Regions from separate parts of the Alteromonas sp. PRIM-21 genome, predicted to be linked through region 2. Evidence: riboswitches for the same ligand, from Rfam matches in the RefSeq annotation. Region 2 holds a riboswitch; the other holds the start of a gene.
What was found. Region 2 has a riboswitch for thiamine pyrophosphate ahead of IW644_RS00790 (TonB-dependent receptor). Riboswitches for the same ligand answer to the same signal wherever they lie in the genome.
Positions count from the first base shown of each region.

Region 1: it holds a riboswitch for thiamine pyrophosphate, as region 2 does, so the genes downstream of both, thiC (phosphomethylpyrimidine synthase ThiC) here and IW644_RS00790 (TonB-dependent receptor) in region 2, are expected to answer to the same signal.

Region 1 is NZ_JADOEK010000006.1:83,240-89,744, reverse strand. It holds gene hemC (hydroxymethylbilane synthase) at 1-293, shown strand, start outside; gene IW644_RS10500 (uroporphyrinogen-III synthase) at 371-1,102, shown strand; gene IW644_RS10495 (uroporphyrinogen-III C-methyltransferase) at 1,103-2,275, shown strand; gene IW644_RS10490 (heme biosynthesis HemY N-terminal domain-containing protein) at 2,272-3,447, shown strand; TPP riboswitch at 3,563-3,674, shown strand; gene thiC (phosphomethylpyrimidine synthase ThiC) at 3,991-5,901, shown strand; gene thiE (thiamine phosphate synthase) at 5,898-6,505, shown strand, end outside.
Region 2 is NZ_JADOEK010000001.1:186,870-193,374, reverse strand. It holds gene IW644_RS00790 (TonB-dependent receptor) at 1-1,897, opposite strand, end outside; TPP riboswitch at 1,953-2,056, opposite strand; gene IW644_RS00785 (acyl-CoA thioesterase) at 2,186-2,611, opposite strand; gene IW644_RS00780 (GNAT family N-acetyltransferase) at 2,671-4,944, shown strand; gene IW644_RS00775 (tetratricopeptide repeat protein) at 5,110-6,375, opposite strand; gene IW644_RS00770 (energy transducer TonB) at 6,378-6,505, opposite strand, start outside.

The sequences.
Region 1 (6,505 bases), on a different contig from region 2:
TAATTAACTTGCTACAAGCGTTAAATCATACCGATACCAACACCCGTGTTACCGCAGAGCGCGCCATGAATGAAAGATTGGAAGGCGGCTGCCAAGTACCTATTGGTAGTTTTGCTACCCTAGACGACGACGTACTAACCTTAACTGGTATGGTTGGAAAACCAGATGGCTCTGAGTTGCTGTTTGCGTCTGCTACTGCGTCACGGGAAAAAGCCGCAGACATAGGTGTTGAAGTAGCGGAAGCGCTATTAGAGCAAGGTGCCGGAGAAATTCTTAAAGCACTTTATAACTAAGTTATATTTAGTAGAAGCGCGCATTTTTACGCACATAGGAATGCGCAGCAAACTTAAAAGGATGAGAGTTCGATAATATGCTTCTGTTCACGCGCCCACTGCCAAAATTAAAAGCGAGTGCTTCGGCTTTCGAGCAAGCGGGCATTAAAGCGGTAGGGGTAGCCACCTCTGACATAATTGATATCTCGTCTGAACGAAAAGCCGCAGCAGAATATTTAGCTTCAAATACAGTAAACGCAATTATTGTTACCAGCGTATACGCTGTGAATAGTGTTATTTCGGGGCTGCGTGACACAGCCTCCCCACTCCCTTTGATTATTGCTGTTGGCGATGCCACCGCGCGCAAACTGCAGGCAGGCCTTGAAACGTTTTCTTCGGCGAACGTTGTTACTCCAAAGGTCCATACATCCGAAGGTATACTGGCAATGCATCAGCTTAATGAGGCAAACTGTAAGCATGTCGTTATTATTAAGGGTGAAGGTGGACGAGAAGCCATAGCAAAAGGATTAGACGAAAAAGGTATTTTAGTAAATAGCTTTTGCGTTTATAAAAGGGAGCAACTTACACGCCCAGTTTACACAAAACGTTGGAAAATGGGCGAAGTTAGCGGCATTATCGCTACAAGCGAAGCAATGGCACTGCAACTGATAGAACAATTTGGTAACGCTTTGTTAGCCTTTAAATGGTTAACAGTGAGTGACCGAGTAGCCCAAACCCTTAACAGTAAAGGTGTTAAAGAGGTAGCGGTTTGTCAGCGAGCCACCGATCAGGCACTCATCGCCTGGGTAAAGGATAACTGGGAGTATTGAATGGCCAACAATAATGAAAATAGCCCACAAAAAGAGGAACTCGTAAAAGTGGAAGCTGAAAAAGAAGTAATTGAGTCTTCTGCCACGCAGAGTGAATCGACTGAATCTGGCACTAAGAAAAAGAAATCATCAGGCAATGGCCTGCTATGGTTCGTTGTAATCATTTTGTTCTTAGCCGTAATAGGCATGGCTGGCGCGGGCTACTGGTATTACATGCAGCAGCAGTCGGCTAGCGCAGATTCCGCTAACGCACAGCAAAGCAACACGGCAAAGCTAAACAATATAGAACGAGAACGTAGCGAAATCTTAGCGTCGCTAGAAGACGTGTCGCGAACGAATAAAGCCTTACAAGATACGGTAGATGAACTTAAGTCTGAGAACGAGAAACTTAGCTTACAGGCCGAGTCTACCCTTCAACAGCTTAACAATATGGAAGGTCGCCGCCCAGCCGACTGGCTAATTGCAGAAGCTGACTATTTAGTTCGTATGGCTGGTAGAAAGCTTTGGCTGGAAAACGATGTTCGCACAGCAATTTTGCTATTGGTTAATGCAGATAAGCGCTTAAAGTCTTTGGCTGACCCGTCGGTACTACCCGTTCGCGCTAACCTAGCTGAAGATATTCAAACGCTACAGCAGCTAAACCCTGTGTCGCAAAGTTCGGTGGCGCTTGCCCTTACGGGCATGATTGCGCAAATCGATAAGCTGCCACTGGATACCTTCGAAAAGCCTGAAGATGCTAACGCAGAAGACACCACCTTGTCAGAGTCGGCTGACGACTGGCAGGACAACCTTGCGAAAGTGTGGCGCTCGTTGGTAAATGATTTTCTTACCATTAAAACTATTGAAGGCCCGGTTGAGCCAGTGTTATCGCTAGAAGCGCAGTTCCTGGCAAAAGAGCAGCTTCGTCTGCAGCTTATGCACGCACAAACCGCCGCGCTTCAGGGCGATGCAGGGCTTTACAGTCAATCGCTTCAATATGCACAAACGCTGCTTATTGAAAAATACGACACTGAGAAGAGTCAGGTAACCGGCTTTGTTGACGCACTACAAAACCTGATAGCCACCGATATATCACGCCCAATTCCTACAGAGCTAGCGTCACAAAAACCGCTAGAGCGTTTGCTGGATAGCCGTGTTAAGCAGGTGTTTGGACAAGGAGCAAGTGCACTATGAAATGGTTAGCTATTGCCCTTGCGGTATTAGCCGCATTCGTTGTTGCGCTTATTGTTGGTCCAATGATACTTGGCGATAAAGGTTACGTACTTATTTCTCTAGGCAGTACTGCTATTGAAATGACCGTGATCAGCTTTTGTATTTTGGTCATTGGTGCCGTTATTGCCTGGTATGTGTTATCCCGTTTTGTTTTGTGGGCGTTAAGCTTAATTACAGGCTCACATAAATGGTTCGGCACTTTAGGTGAACGCAAGCGCAAGCGCGCATTTTACGATGGCTTGCACGCCATGGCTGCAGGTGATTTTGATTCGGCGCAAAAAGCTTTAGGCAAAACCACCAATGGTGATTTCGAAGGTGTTAACTACTTGGCCTCAGCGCAAATTGCATTTGCCAACGGCGATTTGGCCAAAGCCCGCTACTTCCTTGTTCAGGCAACTGACTTTCCGAAAGCGAAAGTAGCCGCAACGATAATGCATGCACGCATTGATCTGGCTGAAGAAAAGTTCGAGGCAGCACTCGAAAAGCTTAACGAACTAGACGAGCAAGATCGTGACAACAAGCAGGTTGTGCAATTAAAAGCGCAAATTCTTGCCAAGCTAGGTAAGTGGCAGGTGCTTCAAGAGAATTTATCAGGCTGGCGTAAAGCCTTGCCTAAAACTGACTACACCTCGTGGAGCCAGCGTATTGCTAAAGGTAAGTTTGCAGAAATTGCCAGTAAGCAAGGTGCCGTTGAGCTTAAATCATACTGGGACACCCTGCCTCGCAAATTACGTCACGACGACGCTTATCGCGCCGCTTACATTCAACAACTTCTTGACCAAGGTATGCATGCCGACGCTCAAAATTTGTTAGTTGAATGGCAAAAACGCGGGCCGAACAGCGCGCTATTCCCGCTGTTCACGCAGCTTAATATTCCTGATGCATCACCATCATTACGTTTACTTGAAAGCTGGATAAAGCAAGACGAAGAAAACGTTGAGCTTTATTCCACGCTAGGCCAAGTGGCATTCAACTCGGGCGATGATGTGTTAGCTGAAAAAGCCCTGCTTAAAGCCACTAAAATGCAGTCGCGCAAAGAAGACTTATTGCTGCTTTCTGCCATTAGTGAACGCAAGCATGACACAGCCACCGCCCTTCAGCTTTACAAAGAAGGGCAGCAACTAGCTAGCTAAATGAATATTCGTTTAGCTTTCTGGTAGTACTTGTAATCCAACTAAAGTTGAAGATATAGTAAAAGGGAATTCTCAATTCGGGCTGTTTCAACAACAAACAGCGCAAATTGAAACAAACAACTTGTCGGAGTGCTTCACTGGTAACCCAGTAAGCTGAGACCGCGAAAGTGGGATCCGTAGAACCTGATCAGGCTAGTACCTGCGAAGGGAACAAGAAAATACAATGTGCACGATGTTGAGCAGCAGTTTGGCATTGTGAGGCAAGGTTAGATTACTTAGTGGTTTGTTTGTCACTTTCATAACGGGCACCGAGCGTTAACTTTGAGATAAAGCATCAAATTTCAATGATGCCATTTCTGACTCAAAGTAAATTGCTTAAGGCCTTAAGAACAAACAACAGTAAACAGTAACGGGCTCATTCTTAGCTTCTTTACTTTCAACCTCGCTACAGTAGAAGGTTCCGCCCTTCAAACACTTACACACTGTATTCTCCTTCACTCCTGACAAGCATTTTTAGAACCTAAATTTACAAGGTAAAATGCTATGTCGAACAGACGCGAACAACGCCAACAAGCTCAGCAATTCATAAATGAACTAGCGGGCGAAGCTTACCCCAATTCAACGCGCCACTACGAGTGTGGCAGCCGCGACGATATCCGTGTGGCCATGCGCCTTATCCACCAGCACGATAGCCTAGTCGGTGGCACCGAAGAAAACCCTATCTTAGAGCCGAACCCACCAATTCCGGTGTATGACACCTCTGGCCCCTACGGCGATCCGCAAGAAAATATTGATGTTCACAAAGGCTTAAGCCCACTTCGCCAAAAGTGGATTGAAGAGCGCAGCGATACCGTTGAGCTTGAAGGCGTATCATCAAGCTTCGCGAAAGAGCGTGAAAACGACATATTTACTGAAGATTTTCGCTTTATCCGCAGCCGCAAACCGTTAAAAGCGAAAGCCGGCAAGAACGTCACCCAGCTTCACTATGCAAGACAAGGCATTGTTACCCCTGAAATGGAATACATTGCCATTCGCGAAAACATGGGCCGTCAAGCCATTAAAGATGCGGAGCTAACGCAGCAGCACAAAGGAGAGCACTTTGGCGCGAACTTGCCCGATACCATCACGCCTGAATTTGTTCGCCAAGAAGTAGCCGCAGGTCGCGCCATCATTCCATGTAATATTAATCACCCCGAACTAGAGCCAATGATTATCGGCCGCAACTTCTTGGTGAAAATTAACGCGAATATTGGTAATTCGGCAGTTACCTCGTCAATCGAAGAAGAGGTAGAAAAGCTGGTGTGGTCAACGCGCTGGGGCGCCGATACTATCATGGACTTATCTACCGGTAGAAATATTCACGAAACCCGCGAGTGGCTGCTGCGAAATAGCCCGGTACCTCTTGGCACCGTACCTATTTACCAAGCGCTGGAAAAAGTGAATGGCGTAGCCGAAGATTTAACCTGGGAGATGTTCAAAGACACGCTTATCGAGCAAGCTGAGCAAGGTGTGGATTACTTCACCATTCACGCAGGCGTGTTGCTTGAATACGTGCACCTTACCGCAAAGCGAGTTACTGGCATTGTATCGCGCGGTGGTTCAATCATGGCGAAGTGGTGTTTAAGTCACCACCAGCAAAGCTTTTTGTACGAACACTTCCACGATATTTGCGAAATTTGCGCGAAATACGATGTAGCGCTGTCGCTAGGTGATGGCTTGCGCCCAGGTAGCGTGGCCGATGCCAACGACGACGCGCAATTCTCAGAGTTACGCACCCTTGGTGAGCTGACCAAAATAGCTTGGGAATACGATGTTCAGGTAATGATTGAAGGTCCAGGGCATGTGCCAATGCACATGATTAAAGCGAACATGGAAGAGCAGCTTAAACACTGTCACGAAGCGCCGTTTTATACCCTTGGCCCGCTTACCACAGACATTGCACCTGGCTACGATCACTTCACCTCAGGTATTGGTGCCGCCATGATTGGTTGGTATGGCTGCGCAATGCTGTGCTACGTAACGCCTAAAGAGCATTTGGGTTTACCTAACAAAGAAGACGTTAAACAGGGGCTTATCACGTACAAAATAGCGGCGCACGCTGCCGACTTGGCGAAGGGCCACCCCGGCGCGCAAATACGCGACAATGCTATGTCGAAAGCGCGCTTCGAGTTTAGATGGGAAGATCAGTTTAACCTTGCATTAGACCCCCACACTGCGCGCGCTTATCATGATGAAACCTTGCCGCAGGCCTCTGGCAAAGTTGCGCACTTTTGTTCTATGTGCGGCCCAAAATTCTGCAGCATGAAAATTTCTCAAGAAGTACGCGATGTCGCTAAACAAGCTGAAACCCAAGAGATCGAGAAAGAGAAAGGCATGAAAGACATGGCTGATGCGTTTAATCAGTCGGGTGCTCAGCTTTATCACACTGCCGATAGCAAGGTTGAGTTGCCATGATAAACAGCCACCTAGCCAAACCCGTACTAGAGCCGCCTAGCGTTAGGTTGCCTGTGGTATGGTGCATAGGCGGCGTTGACTCAAGTGGTGGCGCGGGTATAACCCGCGACGCTATCACACTTGCCGATTTAAGCGCTCATGCCTGCGTGCTCACCACACAAATTACTGTGCAATCAAACCAGCAACTGCTTAGTAAAGACAGTATGAGTGCATCTGCGTTAAACCAGCAGTGGCAAGTGCTTTACGAAGATACGCCGCCACGCGCTATTAAAATTGGCGCTATCGCAAACGATGAGCAAGCACTTTTACTTTGCGCACGTATTCAGTCTTTAATAAAGCCTCGCCCGTTTGTGATATGGGACCCTGTGCAGGTGTCTTCATCTGGCGGTATGTTAAGCGACTTAAGCGAAAGCGTTGTTGACGAGTTGCTGAACACGGTTGATTTGGTTACCCCAAATATCGACGAGCTCGCTTGGCTGTCTAATTTGCCGGTAAACGACGATACCAGCCTAGCGTCAGCAATAAACCGGCTTATTGGAAAAGGGGCAAAGAGTGTTTACGTTAAAGGCGGCCACGCCGAATGGCAAACTCAGGTATATGACAC
Region 2 (6,505 bases):
TAACCAGCGTCGTGCTTGGTGCAGTTACATCATGGCCGTCGGAAAAACGGTATTCGCTTTTATAGTCTACATCTACGCGCCATAGCATAGTGTCTGTAAGTGCGTACTCACTGTAAAGGTTTGCGGTCCACTTAGGTGACTGAGCCTGTCTTTGCTCAGATACTTCAGTACCGTCTGCTAGTGTATACCCTTCAAATGTAGCGCTTAGGTAACCAACACTTGCATCTAACTGCCATGCATCGCTTGCAAACCAACTCAGTTCAAGCTCCGCCCCTTTGTTTGTACCCAAATCAGCATTATCGATAATATCTACAAAACCTGCCGTGCCGTCATCACGGGTGATAACGTCAAAATCACTTACCTGCGTATCCGTCCTGTCCATGTAGAAAATCGCAGCACGAGCAATAAGATCAGGCGTAAGCAACGGGCCTTTTACACCCACTTCATAGTTCCAGTTGTATTCTTCATCAAAGAAACGCTGATTATCGTTTACTCGGCTGTCGGGATTAAAGCCAGCGCCTTTAAAACCGCGTGAAATGCTGCCGTAGTAGAAGTGATCACCCTGCGTATACTGAAGCGCTACTTTTCCGCCAACCATGGTGGTGTCAAACGCGCGGGTAAGTTGGTTGTTATCGGCGTAATCGAAGTCATAGTTTTCTACTCTCACTCCGGCTACAAGCACTAAGTTGTCCTTCAAACGGCTTTCCGTCTGAGCATAGATAGCAGTAGTCGTTGGGGTATATTCACTGGCAAAGTCACTATCAAGGTATGTGTACTGACGAAGTAACTTTTCTTCTGTGTTTTTATAAAATATGCCTAAGGTCCAGTCTGTCATACCGTCGAAAAGTGCGGCACTGTCAGACGACACAAAACGCAACTCACCAGTTTGGGTTTCGACATCTCGGTAGTACGCATCAAAAGACGTATAACCCCACGGGTGGAAGCCATCGAATGTCCAGTCTTCATCGTAGCTATAAGCAATATTATGAGAGGCATGAGTGGCAATAAGGATGAAGTCGCCCGCCGCAGTATTTGTTGTAGAACGTGCACTTACGGCGTGCGTTTGGTGTTCGTCAAAACCCGGCTCGTCAGACAGTGTTTTGTTGTCGTTATCAAGCGAGAATGCATCGTAGCCGTTGTCAATATCATACCAGCGGTAGGTAAGTGCAAGCGTGGTTCGTTCGTCTACGTTGCCTTCAACAGCAAAGCGCAACGCGGTCTCATCGATATTATTCGTGTCGCTTCTGTCTAAAAAGGTGTTCTCTACAAAGCCATCGCTACGGTTATGTACTAGCGCTACGCGATACCCCCAATCGGCATTGATATCGTCGCCCGTTGCCCCTTCAATACGATAACTTTCTTTGTTACCAATACGCGCTTCTACGTAGTCTGGCGCGTCGCTACCTACGTTATTACTAGAAAGCTTAACAGCTCCGGCGAGTGCCCCTGTGCCGTAAAGCGTAGCCTGAGGTCCGCGATAGACTTCTAGTTGCTTGGTATCAAAAATGATACCTGCTGCAGCAAGGCCTGAAAAATCAAATTCATCGACAATAAAGCTTACAGAAGGATTGATTGGTTCAGCAAACTGGCTACGCTCGCCAATACCGCGAATTTGCACGAAGCGACCACGAGAAGCACCCGCTGCAAAATTAACGTTTGGAATACTGTTTAACACACTGTCGATGTGACTTGGCTGCCTGCTGCGAAGTCGCTCTTGGTCTAAAATGGTCGCGCTAGCACTTAGCTGGTCAAGTGTAGTTTGTCGAAAGTCACCGGATACAACGACTCGTTCAATATCAGAAGGCGTGTTTTTTGACGTGTCGTTCGCTGCAGATTCTTGTGCATAGGCAGCAACAGAACTTGCTAGCAATGATAGTGTGAAAAGTGTTTTATACATGGGATCTCTTGTTCTTATTGAAGAAAAAAGATCCGGGTCTAACGGCAGGTGATAAGGCTATGCTGTGAACCATCCCTACGCCGGTATTATCCGGATCAGGTTTAAGGGTTCCCACTTATGTGGATCTCAGACCGAAAACGGACACCCCTTGGTATAGTGTTGGGCCACTCAACTAGTAACCTCAACGTCTGCGACGGAGTCTACCAGTTCAATACACGCCGTCAAGCAGATACGACATTAAGCTAAGGTCATAATTTTTATATGATATAAGGCATGCAGAGCCGAAGGCTATTCAGCGTTAATATTCATATTAAGCCGACGAACTTCATCGTCAGTTTGTGCTTTTAACCCTTCTAGCGTTTTGCCGTGTGCTGTTGGTTGGCGAGTATCTGGGTCAACCTTTACGAAAACGATGTCATCTGCAAAGCAGATAGTTTTTTTAGTGGCCTTATTGCGCACTAGGCAACTTACGGTAATAGATGACCGACCTACCGCCTTGGTTTCCAAACCAAACTCTACAATATCACCTTGCATCGCCGGTGATTCAAAACTAATTTCGCCAATATGCTTAGTCACTAAACAATTGGTCTCTAACTGACAGATTGCCCAAATGGCAGCCTCTTCGTCTATCCATTCTAACGCGCGGCCACCGAACAAAGAATTGGCGTAATTAAGATCATTTGGCATAACTAAACGCCGAGAAAGAAAGCGCATTCGAATTCCTCACAATAAATCGCTACTATAGCGTAAGATTATACCGAAAAAACTGATTCATGGCGCTAAATCAATTACGTGAATGGCTTCTTGCCCCCTACACTAAAAATAAATGCGAAAATAGCTCACACCTATCAGACATAAATTATCCAGTTCACCGAAGAATGCTGATAATTTCAGGTAATGATACGTTTTGTGAAGCGGCATTATCCATAATTCAAACTTCAGCCGATGAAACTGAATCTTTGAGTCTAGCGACCTTTACTAGTACTGAGTTGAAGGGAAAAAGACGGAAAAAAGTGCTAGGCAGCGAGTACGATATTGCGTCACTGGATTGTAGGGATTCTTTTAAGCCTGGTGATGCAATGGCAGTAGCAGGCATAGTAAAACACCAGGGGTGTTTAGTACTTATCTGTCCTGAGTTGGAACAGTGGAGCAGCAATGCTTCAGTTTCTTTTCTTTCAGAAGGCTTTACGCTCACCCATAGCCGATATCTGGCACGTTTTATTGAATGCCTGCGTACAAATGCTGACATAGCGATACTGACTGAATCTACAGCTAGGCTGCCGGATTTATCAACCTATAGAGTAGAAAAGCCCTCCTTAGAAAATGCTTATAGAGGTTCGCTGTTCCGCTCTAAAGAGCAAGAATGCGTGTATGGCCGATTGTACCAGTCTTACTCGCTAAATAAGTTGAACGCTTTGGTCACTGCTCCGCGAGGAAGAGGTAAATCTTCTTTGTTAGGCATATTTATTGACAGCTTAGTAAGGAAAGGGAAAAACGTGCTGCTCACTAGCGAGCAGTATGAAAACGTTGCTAACGTAATGTCTCAGCTTCATCAATTTGACGTCACCAACAAAACAGATTACCAGTTTCATCATACCGACTCCATCAATAAAGAGCAGCGTTCCGTAGACGCACCAAGGGCGTGTTTAGGCTCTGTAAAATGGGTACCTCCTGACAGCGAACTACTTCATACCCAAAATAGCAAAAACAATACAACATTTGACCTTGTGGTGGTTGATGAAGCCGCCTCAATGCCCCTGCCAGTCGTAAACCGAATAATAACGACTAACCCTCAGTGGATTTTGAGCACCACGCTGCAAGGCTATGAAGGCTCGGGAAACGGATTTATTCATAAACTCATTCCTAACTTGCCCAATGGTAGCATTCATTTAACGCTGTCGACCCCACTGCGATGGTTCGAAAATGACCCTATCGAAGCATTCTTTAAAAGCACATGCTTGTTTGAGGGCGGCAATGTAAACAATATCATCACAAATATTGAGTCAGAAAATAGCGTCGAACTACTAGAGAGGAGCAATTTCTGTTTACGTTCTTTTGAAGACGTTAATGAAAGCACGCTTCAGCAAATTATGTCTCTGCTTGCGCTGGCGCACTACCAAACCACGCCTGACGATTTTATGCGTTTACTGGATAGTCCTGACATAATGGTTGCCACATTGAAGTTAGGCACCCTTGTGGTAGCAGCCGCAATTATAAATATTGAAGGTGGTATTAAGTTAACCCATGTATCAACAGGTATTGCGTCGGGGCGCCGCCGTCCTAAAGGGCATTTAGCTGCGCAAAGGCTTACCCTGCTTTCTGCCGATCCTAAAGCGGCTACACACAAGTATTGGAGAATTAACCGTATTGCTGTACATCCGAAACTTCAAGGAAGAGGCGTCGGTAGTTATGTAGTAAATAAAGTCGTTAGCGAAGCCCGGGAACAATTAATAGATGCAACTTGCACGTCATACGGTACCACATTGAAGCTAGATAACTTTTGGACTCAAAATGGTTTTGACATAGTTGATTATGGCAGAAAACCTAACAAGGCCAGTGGTGAGACGAGCGCGTTAGCTGTGCTGCCCCTTTCCCCCAAAACAACTGAACTTGTAACCAACCTCAAATCATTAAAGGCCAGCTTTGATGGCGCTAATGTAAATGAACTGTCTAAAACCGTGCTCGATATCTATGTAACAAAGCTCGCTCAGTTTATTCAAGGTTATAGAACGTTAGATGATGTTTGGCCAATTTTGCATAAGTTGTCGAAAGAGGCGCAATCTGTCTCTCAAATAGAAACGCAAAGTCATGCCAGAGATTGCAGCAATATGCCTGGAATAGCTGGGGATACGCAGGAAAAGGTAGCTCTACTGATAAACGTGATAAACAAAAAAAGCTATTTAACAGCGCTATTCAGTCATTCAAACATAGAGATGAAGCGTGTCAAAGGCGTTTTAAGTAATAATGGAATGAGCGTAAATGGCTTGAAAGAAACCACATCAATAGTAAGAACTGAGTTGTGTGCCGCTTTTGACCAATTTCAATAAAACCCGTAAGTCTTCCCATTAGATACTGAAGCTTAATTTTTACTATCCTGTTGCCTTTGATAATAGCCTTGTCCTTACTTTACTTCTTAGCTTTCCTTCTTACCTAAACAAAAGTTTAAGGCAAAAAAAAGCCTCCCGAAGGAGGCTTTTGGCTAAATCCGAATATTAGATATTAATACCACGGTTTTTAGCTTTTTCCTTGATGTAAGGTTCCCACGCAGCCGCGTTACGACGTAGTGAGCGATCTTTCTTAGCTTCTTGTACATGCTTGTATGCAGACCTGAAGTTACCCGCGTAGAAGTTCGCTTCCATAAGAGTGAAGTGAATCTTCTCTGGGTTTTCAGCGCCACGTTCTAGAGCATTTTCTAGAGCTTTGATAGCACCTTTATAATCTTCTGCTACAAGTAAAAGCGTACCTTGTTTACGATAATGCTCAGGGTCTGAACTCTTAGCTGCAGCTTGTGCATACAAGTTTGCCGCTGTTTTAAAGTTTTTAGCCTGGTGATATGCATTAGCGATATTCGCAAGCATATCAGCATCGTTCTTTAACAAGCCTTCTTTCATGTGCTTTTCAAGCAGTTTAGCAGCCTTGTAAGGCATACCATTACTTTGATAAAGCTGAGCAAGCGTTTTAATTTCTGAATCTTTTTCTAGATAGCCTTGCATATAAGCAAGTTCTAGTGTTGAAAGACCTTTTTCGTAGTCTTCAACTAAGATGTAGAAAAAACCAAGACGCGACCACCAAGTCTTTTCCTGAGGGAAAGTACTAACGAGATCTTCCGCTACAGAAACCGTTTCAGGGTACATCTTACGCTCGTAATAAGAAGTTAGCTTAAGAACATAAGGGTTCTTGTTTGGCTCTTCATACAAAGCAATGGCCTTGTCTGCTGGCTCAATCATTTTAGCTAACTGCTTAGACTCAAAGTAAGCTTGCGCTAGGCGAGTATACACATCAGCATCTTCCTTACAGGTAAATTCCATCCACTTGTTATACCATTTGATGGCATCAGTGTACTTCTCTTCCTGCATGCTCAAATCACCTATTAATTTAAGTGTCTGAGAGTGCTCTGTGTCGTTAAGTACTTTTGGTTCAACTGAGTCGACCAAATAGTTTAACGCTTTACCGCCTTGACCTTCTTGTGAAGCCAATAAATTACCGATGAAACGCTTAACGTAGGCTTTGTCAAAATCGTCCGATGGGTCGATTTCATAAAGCACGTTTAACGCTTCCGTAAGCTGGTCTTCATTGTAGAATTCAAAAGCTTTTTGAACCTTCTTACCGGTACGCTCACCTACTAGCGTTGTTTTACCCTTCTCATATCCAGGGCAAACAACAGGTGCCGACTGCGCTAGAGCAGCGGGTGCAGAAAGCACCGCACCTGCGCCTAGCACTAAAGCAACGGCTGACATTTTGAATGTACGTTTCATCATGATCATTGCTCCAGTTTAAAGTCTAGCTGTACGAACATGCCTGTTTGTCTAACTGGCTTGCCATCAACGATCTTAGGCTTGTATTTCCACTTACGTAGAGCACGACGTGCTTCACGGTCGAATACGCGCT